3 regions of the Agarivorans litoreus genome follow, and region 2 is predicted to be linked to each of the others. Evidence: predicted binding sites of a transcription regulator. Region 2 holds the regulator's gene; each other region holds the start of a gene.
The links. Region 2 encodes sigma-54, which starts transcription at its own class of promoters, with help from an activator protein. Its sites were predicted from a motif close to GTTGGCACGNNNNTNGNNT; they were not measured.
Positions count from the first base shown of each region.

Region 1: K5L93_RS00875 (putative urea ABC transporter substrate-binding protein) is a predicted target of sigma-54. The motif match lies at 3,957-3,975, and genes of this name have one in related genera.
Region 3: K5L93_RS11140 (flagellar basal body L-ring protein FlgH) is a predicted target of sigma-54. The motif match lies at 2,515-2,533, and genes of this name have one in related genera.

Region 1 is NZ_BLPI01000001.1:187,512-194,050, reverse strand. Features, by position in the region: gene uvrC (excinuclease ABC subunit UvrC) at 1-1,578, shown strand, start outside; gene pgsA (CDP-diacylglycerol--glycerol-3-phosphate 3-phosphatidyltransferase) at 1,622-2,173, shown strand; tRNA gene K5L93_RS00910 (tRNA-Gly) at 2,669-2,744, shown strand; tRNA gene K5L93_RS00905 (tRNA-Cys) at 2,763-2,836, shown strand; tRNA gene K5L93_RS00900 (tRNA-Leu) at 2,854-2,940, shown strand; tRNA gene K5L93_RS00895 (tRNA-Leu) at 3,245-3,331, shown strand; tRNA gene K5L93_RS00890 (tRNA-Gly) at 3,514-3,589, shown strand; tRNA gene K5L93_RS00885 (tRNA-Cys) at 3,608-3,681, shown strand; tRNA gene K5L93_RS00880 (tRNA-Leu) at 3,699-3,785, shown strand; guanidine-I (ykkC/yxkD leader) riboswitch at 4,036-4,131, shown strand; gene K5L93_RS00875 (putative urea ABC transporter substrate-binding protein) at 4,191-5,273, shown strand; gene K5L93_RS00870 (ABC transporter permease) at 5,284-6,108, shown strand; gene K5L93_RS00865 (ABC transporter ATP-binding protein) at 6,108-6,539, shown strand, end outside.
Region 2 is NZ_BLPI01000001.1:2,830,099-2,836,637, reverse strand. Features, by position in the region: gene lptC (LPS export ABC transporter periplasmic protein LptC) at 1-416, shown strand, start outside; gene lptA (lipopolysaccharide transport periplasmic protein LptA) at 442-921, shown strand; gene lptB (LPS export ABC transporter ATP-binding protein) at 921-1,646, shown strand; gene K5L93_RS13140 (RNA polymerase factor sigma-54) at 1,698-3,200, shown strand; gene hpf (ribosome hibernation promoting factor) at 3,226-3,513, shown strand; gene ptsN (PTS IIA-like nitrogen regulatory protein PtsN) at 3,522-3,965, shown strand; gene rapZ (RNase adapter RapZ) at 3,992-4,849, shown strand; gene K5L93_RS13120 (HPr family phosphocarrier protein) at 4,836-5,105, shown strand; gene mgtE (magnesium transporter) at 5,175-6,536, shown strand.
Region 3 is NZ_BLPI01000001.1:2,388,588-2,395,126, reverse strand. Features, by position in the region: gene K5L93_RS11150 (hypothetical protein) at 1-269, opposite strand, end outside; gene K5L93_RS11145 (flagellar assembly protein T N-terminal domain-containing protein) at 291-1,502, opposite strand; gene K5L93_RS11140 (flagellar basal body L-ring protein FlgH) at 1,513-2,271, opposite strand; rRNA gene rrf (5S ribosomal RNA) at 3,025-3,140, opposite strand; rRNA gene K5L93_RS11130 (23S ribosomal RNA) at 3,252-6,139, opposite strand; tRNA gene K5L93_RS11125 (tRNA-Glu) at 6,382-6,457, opposite strand.

The sequences.
Region 1 (6,539 bases), 2.6 Mb from region 2:
AACCTGATTAAAAAGCACCTACCCAAATACAATGTGCTGCTGCGAGACGATAAGTCTTATCCCTATATTCTTTTAAGTAAACACAAGCATCCACGGATATCGATGCATCGAGGTGCTAAACGTAACAAAGGCGATTATTTTGGCCCTTATCCTAATGGTAATGCGGTGCGAGAAAGCCTACATTTGATGCAGAAGCTATTTCCTATACGCCAGTGTAGCGATAGTGAATATGCCAATCGCCAACGCCCTTGTCTTCAGTATCAACTTAAACGTTGTTCTGGACCCTGTGTAAACTTAATTAGCGAAGAAGACTATCAACAGCAAGTAGATCTTGCCAGCATGTTCCTAAAGGGCAAAAGCCAACAGGTAATTAATCAACTAGCCGAAAAGATGACCAAGGCTAGCGATAGCTTAGATTTTGAAGCCGCCGCGGGTTTTCGAGACCAAATTCAAGCTTTACGCAAAGTTCAAGAGCAACAGTTTGTGAGTGGCAATACCGAGCATAGTGACGTATTGGGTTTTGCCTTTAGAAATGGCATTGCCGTTATTCATTTGTTGCTGATCCGTGATGGTCAAGTACTAGGTAGTCGTTCGTATTACCCTAAAGTGCCTAAACAGGCCGATTTACCAGAAGTACTGCGCAGTTTTGTGATGCAGTATTACCTGTCTGAACAACGTAAGGGCAACCAACCTAATGAAGTGCTGTTGCCTGATATCGAAGGCGATTGGCCAGAGATAGAAGCAGCAATCGAAAGTGAACTCGATTGCAAAGTGAAGCTTTCTCAACCAAAACGTGGAGAGAAGCTGCGGTTTGTGGCGCTAGCAAATACCAATGCAGAAAATGCGCTATTAACCAAACTAAACCAAGAAGCCACCATTCACCATCGGGTCACCGAACTTGAAGCACTGCTTAAGCAAGAACAGCCAATTAAACGTATGGAGTGTTTTGATATCAGCCATACCCAAGGCGAGCGCACGGTGGCTTCATGTGTGGTGTTTGACAGGCAAGGCCCAAACAAATCTGAGTATCGTCGCTTTAACATCGACGGCATTACCGGTGGCGATGACTATGCCGCAATGGCGCAGGCATTAACTCGTCGTTACCAAAAGGCCCAGTTAGCGGAAAAGATCCCCGATGTATTGTTTATTGATGGTGGCAAAGGGCAGTTGTCTGCAGCTTTTGCCAGCATTGAGCCGCTAAATCTAGAACCTATGCCTCTATTGGTGGGAGTCGCTAAAGGCACAACCCGCAAACCAGGCTTAGAGACACTGCTGATTGGTAAAGCGATGACAGAAATTCACTTACCCAGTGATTCCGCTGCATTGCATCTTATTCAACATATTCGAGACGAAAGCCATCGCTTTGCGATAACCGGTCATCGTAATCGCCGAGACAAAGCGCGCAAGACTAGTGTGTTGGAAGATATTGATGGAGTAGGGGCCAAACGGCGTCAAGCATTGCTAACGCATTTAGGTGGAATGCAGCAGCTCAAAAGCGCTAGTGTTGACGAAATTAAAAAAGTTCCCGGAATTAGCCCTACTTTAGCGCAAAAAATTTATGATTCGTTGCATCACTAGGCAAGATTAGGCAACATAGCGGCAGTAGTTTTATAAATGAAAAATAATGATAAATATTCCAAATATACTAACCGCGTTTAGAATTGTATTAATTCCGTTTTTCTTAATAGCTTTTTACCTTCCCGTAGAGTGGGGCATGTTGGCCGCTGCATTTATCTTTGGCTTAGCGGCTGCTACAGATTATTTAGATGGTTACTTAGCGCGACGCCTAGGGCAAACCACACCTTTTGGTGCATTTCTCGACCCAGTGGCCGATAAGGCAATGGTAGTTGCGGCCTTAGTGCTGTTGGTTGAGCATTATCAGACTTTTTGGATTACTGTTCCGGCGGTTATCATGATATCCCGCGAAATTATTATTTCTGCACTACGAGAGTGGATGGCAGAACTTGGTAAGCGTTCAAGCGTTGCGGTATCTTGGATAGGAAAATATAAAACAGCTGCTCAAATGGCGGCTATCACCGGCTTAACCGCACAAATAGACCCTTTAGTTACGCAAGCCAGTTACGTATTATTTTATGTGGCAACTGTTCTTACGCTGTGGTCAATGGTGAGTTATTTAATTCTGGCGTGGCCAGAATTAAAGCAAAATGATTAGGGTCTGTTGATCTTTGCTGATGGTTTTTGCAGCAATTTATTAGCCATTTAGGCAAGGCAGTGAGTGAGCAGTTAAGTGGGCTTAATAATCACTCGCTAACGCTGAGTAAATGGCTAAGAAATGCTGCTCGAAGGGTTCGGGTAAGCGAACTTTACTCTTTGTTAAGCACTTCTTGCTTAGCCCACTAGGCTTCTATGTGCTCGCCGCGATTAAAGCCCGCTTATCTCGAACAAAATTTCAACACCAAAGGTCAACAGACCCTAATAAATCGTAGCTTTAGCCTAAAAATCCAACGAACAGTAAGAAACTTATTAAAAGACAGTTGACGTAAAGATTTAGGTCGCTAAAATGCACAGCACATTCAGCGGCAACGCTGGAGTGTTAAAGGCGCATTACTTAGGTAATACGCAAGACGCAGCACTAGCTCAGTGTGGGTATCAAGAGTAGCGCAACCTTGTTGTCTATTTTTCCATACTAGCAAGTAAAGCGTATGAAGCGGCACTAGCTCAGTTGGTAGAGCGCAACCTTGCCAAGGTTGAGGTCATCGGTTCGAACCCGATGTGCCGCTCCAATTTAACACACATAGTATGGCGGGTTGGCAGAGTGGCTATGCAGCGGATTGCAAATCCGTGGACCTCGGTTCGACTCCGGGACCCGCCTCCATACTAAAAATTTGTGTCGCCCGGGTGGTGAAATTGGTAGACACAAGGGATTTAAAATCCCTCGTCTGAAAGGACGTGCCGGTTCAAGTCCGGCCCCGGGCACCAACTCTTCTATCTATTCTATATCTTAAGCTTCCCAAGTTTTCCTCATCTTGTCAGCTACTCTCATTGTTGCAATTAATCAGCGCATCAAATCATTTGTTTATAGATATGTGTTTTACTTTGGTAGTGTGAAAAGGCTGCTGAATCTCGCGGTGTGATTACAGGAATGGTGTGAAAAGGCAGCGCCTAGATCGCTTTTTAAGCACTTGAATCAACTCCCTTAAAAAATCCGTTGACTCATTTCTGTAATACGTTAAAGTACAACTCGTTTTCAGGGGCTAGCTCCTAGTTAACAACAAAACGTGTCGCCCGGGTGGTGAAATTGGTAGACACAAGGGATTTAAAATCCCTCGTCTGAAAGGACGTGCCGGTTCAAGTCCGGCCCCGGGCACCAATTTGTTTAAAGAATAAAGCGGCACTAGCTCAGTGTGAGTATAAAGAGTAGCGCAACCTAGTTGTTAGCTTACTTGCACTAAATAGTGATAAAGAATAAAGCGGCACTAGCTCAGTGTGAGTATATAGAGTAGCGCAACCTAGTTGTTAGCTCACTTGCACTAAATAGTGATAAAGAATAAAGCGGCACTAGCTCAGTTGGTAGAGCGCAACCTTGCCAAGGTTGAGGTCATCGGTTCGAACCCGATGTGCCGCTCCAAAATTTGTAACGCTGTTTGGCGGGTTGGCAGAGTGGCTATGCAGCGGATTGCAAATCCGTGGACCTCGGTTCGACTCCGGGACCCGCCTCCATTACAAAGAAAAGTTTTGCCCGGGTGGTGAAATTGGTAGACACAAGGGATTTAAAATCCCTCGTCTGAAAGGACGTGCCGGTTCAAGTCCGGCCCCGGGCACCAATTCAAAAAAGCCAGTAGCACTTGCTACTGGCTTTTTTGGTTTTCACAACTGGGTTTATCAATCTACTGCTTCTTCTGCCAGTTTGGTGCGCCTATTATCTTTATGCGCCAAGATGGTGCGCCGCATTCTCAATCTATTTGTACAAAGTACCTAAAATGGGGTAATGCTAGTTTGGCATAGCCATTGCAATTTACTTTTTGCGACATGAGAGATGTATGGCTCTGCCTCATCAAGAGCCGCTTAAAATTTGCAATAGACATCTAGGGTTCCGGCTGCAATGCAGTGTCTGGACCGAGAGTTGTCAACCTCATAGAGGTTACACGGAGGGATAAAAGCCCGGGAGATGACAATAAATACGTCTCTCATGTTTTTATTTTAAAGTGCATAACCACATTGAGGTGACCATGATAAACCTAATTAAATCTCCACTCCGTACCCTGGCAGTAGCAGCCACCATCGTTAGCGCAAGTGCGCTTAGTGTTGTATCTGCGCAAGCCGCCGATAAACCTACTTATAAACTCGCTTGGACTATCTATGTTGGTTGGATGCCGTGGGACTATGGTGCAGCCTCAGGCATTGTTGATAAGTGGGCCGACAAATACGATATCAATATCGAAGTTGTGCAGGTGAACGACTACATCGAATCAATTAACCAATACACCGCCGGTGGCTTTGATGCCACAGTTATGACCAACATGGACGCACTAACTATTCCTGCTGCCAGTGGCGTGGATTCAACTGCGTTAATTGTTGGCGACTTCTCAAATGGTAACGACGGTGTAGTACTTAAAGGTGATAAAAGCCTTGCTGACATAAAAGGCGAAAAAGTTAACTTGGTAGAGTTAAGTGTTTCGCATTATTTGTTAGCTCGCGCCTTAGAGTCAGTAGACTTAAAAGAGCGTGATATCAAAGTTGAAAACACCTCCGACGCCGATTTAGTTGCTGCATTCACTACCAAAGATGTAACAGCTGTTACTACTTGGAATCCGCTACTAAGCGAAATTGTGGCAATGCCAGATACCAACATGGTGTTCGACTCATCTAAGATCCCAGGTGAGATCATCGACTTGCTAGTAGTGAACACCGATACGCTTAAGCAAGATCCTAAGCTAGGTAAAGCTTTAACTGGCGCGTGGTACGAGATTATGACCACGATGTCAGGTGATGATGAAGCAGCAATGAAAGCTCGTGCATTTATGGCTGAAGCATCAGGTACCGATTTGGCCGGTTATGATGCGCAATTAGCGTCTACTAAAATGTTCTACCAACCTCAAGAAGCTGTTGATTTTACCAATAGCGCAACTTTAAAAAGCACCATGGCTAAAGTAGCCGAGTTTTCGCACCATCACGGTTTGTTAGGTGAAGGTGCACCAGATGCTAGCTTTATCGGTATCGAAACTCCATCAGGTGTTTATGGCGATTCAAGTAACGTAAAACTTCGCTTTACAGCCGAGTACATGGATATGGCTGCCGAAGGCAAACTATAAGGCTCTGCCTATGACTCGCATAATTAATAAAAAACCTAGCCGCTTCGTGCGGCTGATGTTGGGCCTACTACCGTTTTTGCTGCTAATTGCTTTATACATGGCTGCATCACAGGCGCGCTTAGCAGACAATCCAAACGATAAGTTATTGCCTGCTATGTCGAGTTTTGTGGAAGCAATTAACCGCATGGCGTTTGAGCCTAGCAAACGCAGCGGCGAGTACTTAATGCTGGCAGATACGCTTGCTAGTTTAACTCGCTTGGCGCTTGGGGTAGGAATTAGCGCCTTAGTGGCCTTAATGGTGGGAGTTGCTAATGGCATGGTGCCATTTGTACGTGCACCTTTATCGCCATTGGTTACTGCCATCTCGCTCATTCCACCCATGGCAATTTTGCCTATCTTGTTCATTGTGTTTGGCTTGGGAGAGTTATCTAAAGTAATGCTGATCATCATTGGGATCTGCCCAATTATGATTAGAGACCTGCAGCTGCGCACCGATGCGCTGCCTAATGAACAGATATTAAAAGCGCAAACTTTAGGTGCGTCTAGCTGGCAAACCATAATTGCGGTCGTTATTCCGCAAATTCTGCCAAAGCTAATCGAAGCGGTTCGTTTAACTTTGGGCAGTGCTTGGCTATTTTTGATTGCAGCTGAGGCAATTGCTGCCACAGAGGGCTTGGGTTATCGCATCTTCCTTATTCGCCGTTACTTAGCGATGGACGTAATTTTGCCTTACGTGCTGTGGATTAGTGTGCTGGCCTTTGTAATGGATTGGCTGCTGCGCAAGTTGTCGGTGCATGCTTTTTCTTGGTATCACAAAACACAAGGAGACGCATAATGAGCACTCCAATCATTCAAGCCATAGACGTTTGGAAAGAGTACGGCGACAACGTTGTGCTAGAGCGCTTAAACCTAAGTGTTGAAGAAGGCGAGTTTGTTAGCATTGTAGGCGCATCTGGCTGTGGCAAATCTACCTTTCTAAATTTGCTATTAGGAAACGAAACTGCCAGCCGTGGCAAGCTTTTGTTAAATGGCGAACCTTTACCTAATGAACCAGGGCCAGAGCGTGGCATTGTGTTTCAAAAGTACTCGGTGTTTCCCCACTTAACAGCAGTGCAAAACGTTATGCTAAGTGATGTATTTGCTAAAGCACCAGTGCTTGCGAGTCTATTTGGTAAAGCAAAACAACAGGCATACAGCCAAGCAATGGCAATGTTAGACAAAGTAGGTTTAACAGAAGCCGCGCATAAATACCCAACAGAGATGTCT
Region 2 (6,539 bases):
TGAGCTTTGGCGAAAACGGCAGCCCACGCTACCGAATCTATGCAGAAGAAATGGCGTTTTTTGAACAACTTAAGCACACTACTTTTGCTCAACCCAAAATACTAGTGTACCCAGCTCCTAACCAACCTGTATGGCAAATTGTGGCCGATCACGCTACAGTACAGCAGCAGCAAAACGTCATTTTAAATGACAATGTAGTAATTAAAAATTTGAGTCGTGGTGAGTATGTTCGCGATTTGATTACCGAAAGATTGGAGATCGACCTGCAAACAGAAACCATGAGCAGCGATCAACCTGTTACCGTATATGGCCCTTCATACGAACTGTATGGCGTTGGCATGGACGGTGATTTAGCCAACGAAATAGTGACTTTATTAGATGATATCGAAGCGGTTTACCACAACCCACAAGAGTAAGTTAGCACTTGCAGCTAGCTTGTTTATGTTTTCTTGGGGTTCACAAGCACTAGAAGACGACTTTAACAAACAAATTATTGTTGATGCTGACCGCCAGCAGGTCAATATCAAAGAAAACCGAGTCACCTTTTACAATAATGTTGTGGTGACTCAAGGCTCGATAAAAATGCACGCCGAAGAACTAAGCGTTATTGGTAGCGAAGAAAAAGGCAGCGAAGTTATGATCGCTAAAGGCGAACCCGCAACGTTTTATCAATTACTTGATAGCGGCAAGCCAATTGAAGCTGAAGCTAACGAAGTGCGTTACGACTTAAAAACCCAAACGCTAACACTCACTACCAATGCTCAACTCAAACAAGAAGAGAGCTTGGTAAAGGGTAAAATGATCAAATACAGCATTAATAAACAAGAAATGGTGGCTCAAGGCGACGAGAATAGCCGTGTCACCACTATTTTCTTGCCTCAACAGCTTGATGAGCTAACCCCCAAGGAAGACCAGCAATAATGAGCACCCTAATTGCTGAAAACTTGGCTAAGGCTTACAAAGGCCGCAAAGTTGTCAAAAACGTTAGCTTAAACGTAGAGACCGGCAAAATTGTCGGTTTACTTGGCCCAAACGGCGCTGGCAAAACAACCACTTTTTACATGGTGGTGGGTTTGGTGCCTCGTGACCAAGGCCGAATTCTCATCGACGATGACGATATATCCAGTACTGCAATGCACACCCGTGCACGCAAAGGCATTGGCTATCTTCCGCAAGAAGCCTCTATCTTTCGCCGCTTATCCGTAGAGAAGAACATTCTTGCCGTATTAGAGACTCGAAAAGACCTCGATAAAGAGCAACAAATTGGCGCATTAGACGACCTTCTTGAAGAGTTTCACATTGGCCATATTCGCAAAAACCTAGGCATGAGCTTATCGGGTGGTGAACGCCGAAGAGTTGAAATTGCTCGAGCACTAGCCGCCGCACCTAAGTTTATTTTGCTTGACGAACCCTTCGCGGGGGTAGATCCTATTTCTGTTATCGATATTAAAAAGATCATTGAACACCTACGTGATCGCGGTCTAGGTGTACTAATAACCGACCACAATGTTCGAGAAACTCTCGATGTTTGTGAGCATGCCTATATCGTTAGCCAAGGTGAATTGATAGCCTCAGGAAAGCCAGAAGAAATTCTCGAAAACGAACATGTGAAACGAGTTTATCTCGGGGAACAATTCAAGCTATAGTTAAAGTGCAAGTTTAAAAAAGACAATAAAAAGAAGGAACAGCGGTAGTTAATGAAAGCATCTTTGCAGTTGCGTCTTGGTCAGCAGTTAACCATGACCCCCCAGTTACAACAGGCCATTCGCTTACTCCAGCTTTCAACACTGGATTTACAGCAAGAGATCCAAGAGGCTCTGGAAAGTAACCCTCTGCTTGAGGCGGATGAGTCTCATGCCAATGATAGTGACGCAAACGACGCTAAATCTACTAATGAGAAGTCTACCGAGGCCGAATCCACTGCGGACATAGACAACAGTCAAATTGAAGCAGGCGATGCCATTAATCAAGAAACTGTTTCTGACGACCTCCCTGTTGACTCTACTTGGGACGATATCTACAGCGCTAGTTCTGCTCCGGCCAGCTCATCTGGCAATGCCATCAGCGACGACAACGACATGGTGTTTCAGGGCGAAACTGTCGACTCATTGCAAGACCACTTATTGTGGCAAATGCAACTCACTCCATTTAGTGAAGTAGACCAAGCTATTGCTTTAGCCATTATTGATGCGGTAGATGAATCGGGCTACCTCACTCAAGACTGTGAGCAGCTACTGGAAGGCTTACGTTCAAGCGATAACAATGACTTAGATGTAGAGCTGGATGAAGTAGAAGCGGTGCTTAAGCGCATTCAGCATTTTGACCCGGTTGGTATAGCAGCGCGCTCGCTGCAAGAGTGTTTACTAATCCAATTAAGTCGCTTTGCCGAAGACACACCTTGGCTAAATGAAGCCAAAGACGTAGTTTCAAATCACATTGATGTATTAGCTAATCGCGATTTTCGTCTATTAGCCCGTAAAACCAAACTTAAAGAAGACCAGTTACGCGAAGTTATGCGTTTGATTCATACGCTTGAACCTCGGCCTGGTAACGCAGTTGAGCCTAACCAAGCCCAGTATATTATCCCAGATGTATCGGTTGTTAAGCGCCAAGGACGCTGGGTGGTAGAACTCAACCCAGATGCAATGCCTAAGTTACGGGTTAACTCCCATTATGCATCTTTAAGTAAAACCTCCACCAACGCTAACGATACCCAGTTTATTCGTAGCCACTTACAAGAAGCCAAGTGGTTTATTAAAAGTATCGAGAGCCGCAACGAAACCCTATTAAAAGTATCCAACTGCATTGTTCATCATCAACAGGCGTTTTTTGAATATGGCGAAGAAGCCATGAAGCCAATGGTACTGAACGATGTTGCAGAAGCTGTAGAAATGCATGAATCCACTATTTCCCGAGTAACCACCCAAAAGTTCATGCACACACCGCGCGGTATCTTCGAGCTTAAGTATTTCTTTTCTAGCCATGTGGCTACCGATGGTGGAGGTGAGTGTTCATCAACCGCTATTCGTGCATTAATCAAGAAACTGGTAGCTGCCGAAAATACCAGTAAACCACTCAGCGACAGCAAAATTGCTGATATTTTGGCAGATCAGGGGATCAAGGTGGCAAGACGTACAATTGCTAAATATCGTGAATCTTTAGCAATTCCACCTTCTAACCAACGAAAGAGCCTTATTTAAGGCCACTAAAAAGGGGAAGATATCTATGCAAATTAACCTTACTGGACACCACGTAGAAATAACTGAATCTTTGAAAGAATATGTCCACAGCAAGTTTGCCAAACTCACCCGACGATTCGATCAAATCAATAATGTTCACGTCATCCTCAACGTCGAAAAGCTGAACCAAATTGCTGAAGCTACATTACATTTAAACGGCGGCGAAGTATTTGCCACCTCTGAGCACTCTGACATGTATGCTGCCATAGACAGCCTGATTGATAAACTTGATCGCCAAGTCATCAAACATAAAGAAAAACTTAACAAACGTTAACCAACCTTATGCAACTAAACAAAGTACTTAGCTTGAACTGCACTCAAAGTGCAGTTCAATGCTCTTCAAAAAAGCGCGCCCTAGAAATAGTCAGCGAGCTGGCTGCCAAACAGCTTGATACTACTACCCAATGCATTTTCGAAAGCTTGTTAAATCGAGAAAAGATGGGCAGTACTGGTATTGGCCAAGGCATTGCAATTCCTCATGGCCGTATTGACAACCAACATCAAGCCACTGCGGTTTTCTTGCGTTGCGATCCCCCCATTTCTTTCGATGCTATTGATAACAAGCCGGTTGACTTAGTATTTGCATTACTAGTACCCGAAGATCAATGTAAGCAACATCTTAATACTCTTGCTCAAGTCGCTGAAAAACTTAACGATAAGCAAATATGTAAACAACTTCGTTGTGCACAAAGTGATGACGAATTGTACGACATCATGGTAGCCTAATAGGCTAATCAGCCTTAGGGGTTATCATGGAACTGATCATCGTTAGTGGGCGCTCGGGTTCAGGAAAAACCGTCGCCTTAAGAGTATTAGAAGATCTCGGCTACTACTGTGTCGATAACTTGCCGGTTGTACTTTGGCAATCACTTATCGACAACTTAAAAAAAACCTATTCTAAAGTAGCAATTAGCATTGATATTCGAAACCTTCCCGATGAGTTATCACCGGTAGGACAGCTAATACGCGATGCAGGACCTGACATCAATCTGTTAAGCATTTTTTTAGATGCGAAAGATGAAGCGCTAATCCGCCGTTACAGCGAGACACGCAGGGTACACCCGCTTAGTCAAAGCAACTTATCCTTAGCTGAAGCGATTGAATCAGAAACCGAGCTATTAGCCCCCATTTCTAGAAATGCAGATTTGCGTATCGATACTTCCCGTTTATCGGTACATGAGCTAAGCGGCTTGATTCGCTCGCGTGTTACAGGCGATCAACAGCAACAGCTAATCTTGGTTTTCGAATCCTTTGGATTTAAAAATGGTGTACCTAACGATGCCGACTATATGTTTGATGCGCGTTTTTTACCTAACCCGCATTGGCAAGAGGAGCTGCGTCCACTTACCGGCTTAGATAAAGCCGTACAAGAATACTTGGCTGCACAACCTCTAGTTACCCAATATATCGAGCAGATTAGTCAGCTATTGCAATCTTGGTTACCGCATTTGGAAGCTAACAATCGTGCCTACTTAACCATTGCGATTGGTTGTACTGGCGGGCAACACCGTTCGGTGTATGTGGCTGAACAACTGGCTAGCCACTTTAGCGCACAGCGCAAGGTGCAACGACGCCACCGAACTTTGGAACACCGCCTTGAAGCTCACTAGACAAGTAGTCGTTAAAAACAAATTGGGGCTGCACGCTCGCCCAGCCACCAAGTTGGTTGAGCTGGCTCAGCAATTTGACGCTGAGCTCAGCATTATCGACGGCGAGAAAACAGCTTCAGCTGCCAGTGTTATGGGTTTATTGGTACTCGCCAGTGCGCAAGGAAGCACCCTAACCATAGTATCAGAAGGTGCTGATGCAGAAGCTGCCCTAGACGCTGTTCAAGCTCTGATAGAAGCAAACTTCAATGAAGAATAAACCAATTCACAACAAAGCCAAGCTACAATTAGCAAGCAGCACATAGCAAAATAACAGTAGGGATCGCTTATGCCAGAAGAGATGGAGTTAAACCCTAATCAGCACAAACGCTTACAGGAGCTAAATCAAGCCCTCGACAGTGGTATGTTTGTGCATGTTAGGCGCATGCTTCATCAAATGCCCCCCTGTGATGTAGCGCTGCTTTTGGAGTCTAGCCCACCAGCTGGCCGCGAAGTGTTATGGCAACTCACCGATCCTGAGCAACACGGTGAAATCCTCGAAGAGCTAAACGAAGATGTAATGGAAGGGGTACTTCAGTTAATGGAGCCAGAAACACTGGCAGCTGCAACTGAAGGCATGGACACCGACGACATTGCTTATGTACTTAGAAGCCTGTCCGACAGCGTATACCAAGAAGTTCTTGAGCAAATGGATAGCCAAGACCGCCATCGCGTAGAGGCGGCTCTAGCTTATCCTGAAGATACTGCAGGCAGTATCATGAATACCGATACCATTACCTTGCGGGCCGACGTAAGTATCGATGTGGTATTGCGCTACTTACGTTTGCGTGGCGAACTACCAGAGGCTACAGACGCCCTATACGTAGTTGACGAAGATGACTTGCTACTGGGCGACATTCCACTATCAACTCTGCTTACGGTAAATCCCAATGTTAATGTTCGAGAAGTAATGGATGGGAACGCAGAGACCATCCATGTATCCATGGCCGAAAATGACGTAGCCGCATTATTTGAACGCCACGACTGGATTTCGGCTCCGGTCGTTGATGACCAAGGTAAACTGTTAGGCCGGGTAACCATCGATGATGTAGTCGATATTATTCGCGAAAACGCCGAACACAGCATGATGGGAATGGCGGGTATGGACGATGATGAAGATACCTTTGCCCCAGTGATAAAAAGCACCCAACGCCGCACCTTTTGGTTGGCAGTAAACCTGTGCGCGGCCTTAGTCGCGGCCTCCATCAGCAATATGTTTGAATCTACTCTCGAGCAGTTAGCCACCTTGGCCATTTTAATGACTATTGTACCCAGCATGGGAGGGATTGCTGGCAATCAGACCCTTGCTTTGGTTATTCGTGGTTTAGCGGTGGGTCATATTGGTGAAGGTAACTCACGTTGGTTAATAGGCAAAGAAGCTGCGATTGGCATGTTAAACGGGATAATCTGGGCTACGGTGATTGCCTTGGTAGTTACCCTCTGGAAAGGCGATTGGACCTTAGGGGTAATTATTGCTGGGGCAATGTTTATTAACATGTCACTGGCCGGTTTAGCCGGAGTAACTATTCCGCTGTTAATGAAGAAATTTAAAATTGACCCTGCACTAGCAGGCGGTATGGCCTTAACCACCGTGACCGACGTAATGGGGCTATTTTCTTTTTTAGGTATGGCTACCCTAGTGTTAGCCTAAGCT
Region 3 (6,539 bases), 440 kb from region 2:
CCCATGCCAATATTCATAGCCGCAGGAGCAACATCCATAATGCCAACATCCACCGTACCCTCGGCTTTGTCGCCAGTGTTCGTAGCTGTCGCCAGCGCTTGTGTGTTTAGCTGGGTATCACTTTTTAGGCTTAAAGCATCTTGTAGCTTTTGAGTAAAACCAGAGCCTGTTTTTACTTCGCTGGTTTGCTGATTGTTCACCTCAATCAAATTAGGCTTATAATCTAAGCTATTGGTTGCCAGTGGGGTGTTGCTATAAGAAGTTGTCATATCCTTCTCCTTTAATATCTATTATTGCGTGCTTTCGGTAAGAGCAAACGGATCATTTGTAACCGCCACCAATACATCACGAATCTGTATGTTGGCCATATCCGAATAGCGCTCAGTCGCTAATACTGCGCGATCAGATTGCACCGATACTACCGTTAGTTGGGTTTGGTCTGCGTTAAATATCGGGCCGCGCAGTCCACCATCTAAATGCATTAAGTATTGCTGCCTAACCAGCTCAAACTTATCACCTTTACGTACACCATTCGTTTGTCCAATGTTGATTACCACCTGTCCGTTATACAGCCCAACTACCGTTGCCAAACTTTGGCGGCAATAGAGTGCACCTTCAACGTCACTAACTGATTGATCAATGTAGGAGTCAATCAACTTGCCATACTCTGAGGACCAAAAGGTTTCACCTGTAACGTCCAACTTCATCGTCACGTCGAATGGCCATTCTCGATTAGACCCGTAATTTTTACGGAGTACTGTTTCACCATTGATACCGTCAATCACGTAGAGCTTTATTTGAAAGTTGCGCAGCTTAACCGTGTTTTTCATGCCGAGTATGTTAGTAGTGGTTTCGTTGTAGCTCGACATATCATTGATCTTGCCAAACAAAATATATTGCACGTCGTACTGTTGAGATAAGCTGCGTGCTACTTTGAGCATTTGCGGTTCTATGTCATTAGCATAGCGACCATCAAACGCTATTTGGCGAGTCATTAAGTGCCGGGCATCAACCCTTTTACTCTTTGATTTAAATCGGTGAAATAAGCGCTGCGAGACTTCTTCTGGTGTTCTATAAACCCCGCCAAGCTGCGCATGTTCGCGCTTCTGCAATTGAAAAGGCCCTACAAACAGTGTTTTAGCGTAGCTATCTTTCTCGCAGGTATTTAAAGGAAATATGTCAGCGGCTACTTTGACCGTCATTTGGTCATCAATGATGGTCTCAACTAATAACTTCATGTCATACACTTCGCCATTAGTACGCACCGTTAGTTCATCGGTTTCTAACACGCCAGACTTCACCACTTGCAGTGACTTTACACTGGCACCGCCGCGGTACATTAAGGTTAACAAAGCATCTTGGATAGCCTGCTGACGAGCTTTATCTACTTGGCCATCGACGATCTTCGCTTGGCCCTCACCTTCCAACCAAATGGCGTAACTGGGTAAAGTAATGCCCATTAGCGTCAGCAGACAAACACAAACTCGTAAAAATTTAGACATAATTAACGTCCTACAGTGGCCACATACTTCCGCCTAGGAATGAAGATAACCAGCCTTGAGTTTGCACGTCAGCGTGATCACCAGTACCACTAAACTCGATGCGAGCATCAGCGACTTGATAAGAGCCAATCGAATTGTCTTCTCCTACATCTAGCGGTCTAACTATACCGGTGAAGCGCATGTACTCTTTACCATTGTTAATAACTAGCCACTTCTCACCGCGTACCACCAAATTTCCGTTGTTAAGAATGTCAACAACCGAAACCGTAATTCTTCCCGACAAACGATGGCGTTGATTAGCATCTGAAGATCCATCGAAATCTTGTTTTTGTTTCATTTCGAGCTCGACCACACGCCCATTGATCGTTAAATTTCCGCCTGGCACTTTAACGGGATCGAGCTTATAGCTATTCTCTTTACCAAGATTTGAACTGGCAGATTTAGTCGCCGTAGCCTCTTCCTCTAATAAAATCGTAATAGTGTCACCAAGCGCAAAAGGCGGGGTATAACTATATAAACTGCGTGAAGTATTGCTGTTGAACATTGAGCCCGTAACAATCACCGGATCCGCTGCCGGGCTGGGTTCGATAGGTGCATAAAAAGGATCATCAGGAATTGGAGAACGGCTATCTGTGCTTACTGTGACTTGCCGTTGATTACGGTCTTCACGTTCTTGAACGCTATCTGCGACTTCCTCAACACCATCTACAATTGACGAACATGCTGACAGCAAAATTACATTGCACAGCATAAAAACTCGGATAATCATTGGGTCTATTCCTAGTTACGTTAGCTTCCGTTTACCGTTCTCTTTCCACTTGCTTTAACCTAGGCCCGAGTTTTATCCCGTTTATTGCAATTAGATACCTAAGGAAACCATAGGCCACAAATAGCAAAGCAAATGCAACTAACGCCAGTAGAAACATATCCTTACGATAATCTAGCTGACAAATCTTCACCTAACCGACAACAATCCGTCGTTTTTGCCGTTTTTAGCTAAGTACGACACAAAATGCAAATTAAATGCCATAAAACACAACAAACTCAGTATTTTATAATGTTTATACAAATTGATATAAATTTTAATTCACTGCAGCCGATACGGCCTAAGCTGAGCTACAAGCTAAGTTTTAGTCAAATAGTCGGTAAACTACGTAAAACAGGATAAAAGCAGCCTTTTTGATTTACTATCTAGGCAAAGATTGCCCACCAACTCTTACCTTGGTTTTAGAAACCAACAGACTTAAAGTAAAAAACAGTTAAAACAATCGGTTAAATACAGCTTCAACGAACTCAATTTTTGCATCTCAATCAAGCTGGATCACTTAGCTCGGAGTTAGCCTTCCAGCAACTACAAACTTCACGCTTACAAGTGGCTTGAGCACTACAACCATCAAGCGCGACCAATGATGAAAGCGCTCTTTAATAAAAATGAGAGATGGTGAAGGGGATGATACGCCTGAGAGACTAAATCGCAGGCAATAAAAAAGCCCTCGTCGTTAGACGAGGGCTTAGTATAGGAGCCTGGCGGTGACCTACTTTCACATGGGGAAGCCCCACACTATCATCGGCGCAGTTGCGTTTCACTTCTGAGTTCGGCATGGAGTCAGGTGGGTCCACAACGCTATTGCCACCAGGCAAAAACTGTTGTCTTTAACATTCGAAAAAGCTGAAATACCTCATGAGCACTAACAAGCATTCATGGTTTCTAAAATAAAGTATCTATAAGCAACACCCTTTAGGTGTTGTATGGTTAAGCCTCACGGGTAATTAGTACAAGTTAGCTCAATGCCTCACAGCACTTACACACCTTGCCTATCAACGTTGTAGTCTCCAACGGCCCTTCAGAGGACTTAAAGTCCTAGTGAGAATTAATCTCGAGGCCTGCTTCCCGCTTAGATGCTTTCAGCGGTTATCAGTTCCGAACGTAGCTACTGGGCAATGCTATTGGCATAACAACCCAAACACCAGCGGTTCGTCCACTCCGGTCCTCTCGTACTAGGAGCAGCTCCCCTCAATTCTCAAACGCCCACGGCAGATAGGGACCGAACTGTCTCACGACGTTCTAAACCCAGCTCGCGTACCACTTTAAATGGCGAACAGCCATACCCTTGGGACCGACTTCAGCCCCAGGATGTGATGAGCCGACATCGAGGTGCCAAACACCGCCGTCGATATGAACTCTTGGGCGGTATCAGCCTGTTATCCCCGGAGTACCTTTTATCCGTTGAGCGATGGCCCTTCCATACAGAACCACCGGATCACTATGACCTACTTTCGTACCTGCTCGACGTGTCTGTCTCGCAGTTAAGCTGGCTTATGCCATTGCACTAACCGTATGATGTCCGACCATACTTAGCCAACCTTCGTGCTCCTCCGTTACTCTTTGGGAGGAGACCGCCCCAGTCAAACTACCCACCAGACACTGTCCGCATCCCGGATAACGGGACAACGTTAGAACATCAACACTACAAGGGTGGTATTTCAAGGTCGGCTCCACGTCATCTAGCGACAACGCTTCAAAGCCTCCCACCTATCCTACACATGTAGGGTCAATGTTCAGTGTCAAGCTGTAGTAAAGGTTCACGGGGTCTTTCCGTCTAGCCGCGGGTACACCGCATCTTCACGGCAATTTCAATTTCACTGAGTCTCGGGTGGAGACAGCTTGGCCATCATTACGCCATTCGTGCAGGTCGGAACTTACCCGACAAGGAATTTCGCTACCTTAGGACCGTTATAGTTACGGCCGCCGTTTACCGGGGCTTCGATCAATAGCTTCGCTTGCGCTAACCACATCAATTAACCTTCCGGCACCGGGCAGGCGTCACACCGTATACGTCATCTTTCGATTTAGCACAGTGCTGTGTTTTTAATAAACAGTTGCAGCCAACTGGTATCTGCGACTGCCAGCAGCTTAGGAAGCAAGTTCCATCACCGCCGGCAGCGTACCTTCTCCCGAAGTTACGGTACCATTTTGCCTAGTTCCTTCACCCGAGTTCTCTCAAGCGCCTTGGTATTCTCTACCCAACCACCTGTGTCGGTTTGGGGTACGGTTTCGTATAATCTGAAGCTTAGAGACTTTTCCTGGAAGCAGGGCATCAACCACTTCGTGTCCGTAGACACTCGTCATCAACTCTCAGCGTATTGTAAACCCGGATTTGCCTAAGTTTACCGCCTACTGCCTTTCACGTGGACAACCATCGCCACGCTGGCCTAGCCTTCTCCGTCCTCCCATCGCAATTATACGAAGTACAGGAATATTAACCTGTTTCCCATCGACTACACTTTTCAGTCTCGCCTTAGGGGCCGACTCACCCTGCCCTGATTAACATTGGACAGGAAACCTTGGTCTTTCGGCGAGGGGGCTTTTCACCCCCTTTATCGTTACTCATGTCAACATTCGCACTTCTGATACCTCCAGCATGCCTTACGACACACCTTCAACGGCTTACAGAACGCTCCTCTACCGAGCATGCAAGCATGCTCCCGTAGCTTCGGTGGTATGTTTAGCCCCGTTACATCTTCCGCGCAGGCCGACTCGACCAGTGAGCTATTACGCTTTCTTTAAATGATGGCTGCTTCTAAGCCAACATCCTGGCTGTCTAAGCCTTCCCACATCGTTTCCCACTTAACATACACTTTGGGACCTTAGCTGACGGTCTGGGTTGTTTCCCTTTCCACGACGGACGTTAGCACCCGCCGTGTGTCTCCCGAGTAGTACTTGATGGTATTCGGAGTTTGCAAAGGGTTGGTAAGTCGGGATGACCCCCTAGCCTTAACAGTGCTCTACCCCCATCAGTATTCGCTCGAGGCGCTACCTAAATAGCTTTCGAGGAGAACCAGCTATCTCCCGGTTTGATTGGCCTTTCACCCCCAGCCACAAGTCATCCGCTAATTTTTCAACATTAGTCGGTTCGGTCCTCCAATTGGTGTTACCCAATCTTCAACCTGCCCATGGCTAGATCACCGGGTTTCGGGTCTAATCCCAGCAACTATGCGCGCAGTTAACACTCGGTTTCCCTACGGCTCCGCTATTCGCTTAACCTTGCTACTGAAATTAAGTCGTTGACCCATTATACAAAAGGTACGCAGTCACCCCACGAAGGGGCTCCCACTGCTTGTACGTATACGGTTTCAGGTTCTATTTCACTCCCCTCACAGGGGTTCTTTTCGCCTTTCCCTCACGGTACTGGTTCACTATCGGTCAGTCAGGAGTATTTAGCCTTGGAGGATGGTCCCCCCATATTCAGACAACATATCACGTGTGCCGTCCTACTCGTTTTCACTTAAAGTAGATTTTCATGTACGGGGCTATCACCCTGTATCGCCATCCTTTCCAGAATGTTCCACTAATCACCTAAAAGCTTAAGGGCTAATCCGGGTTCGCTCGCCGCTACTACCAGAATCTCGGTTGATTTCTTTTCCTCCGGGTACTTAGATGTTTCAGTTCCCCGGGTTCGCCTCGCAACGCTATGTATTCACGTTACGATACTGCATAAAATGCAGTGGGTTTCCCCATTCGGAAATCCATGTCTATTACGTCTTTTATCGACTTAACATGGCTTATCGCAGATTAACACGTCCTTCATCGCCTCTGACTGCCAAGGCATCCACCGTATACGCTTAGTCACTTAACCATACAACACCTAAATGTTGTCGCTTAAATCACTTGAATGGTCAGGCTGTATAAATCCTGCCATTCGAGTACGATCACCTTATTTTTGAATACCAAGAACACTTGTTATTAAACTCATATTCTTGAGATATTTTTTTATCAGCTTTTCCAAATTGTTAAAGAGCAATTGGTTCCTTAGAAACCAAAGCTAAGCACTGTATCAATCAACGCTTAGCTTTGTATTCTCAAACCAGTGAGAGAAAATGGTATCCCGTAGGGGATTTGAACCCCTGTTACCGCCGTGAAAGGGCGGTGTCCTAGGCCTCTAGACGAACGGGACACTGCAGTAGCTGTTCTCGTTGGTTCTACACCACACTAGAACTTCTCTCTTTTCTTTTTCATCAAGCAATCTGTGTGAACAC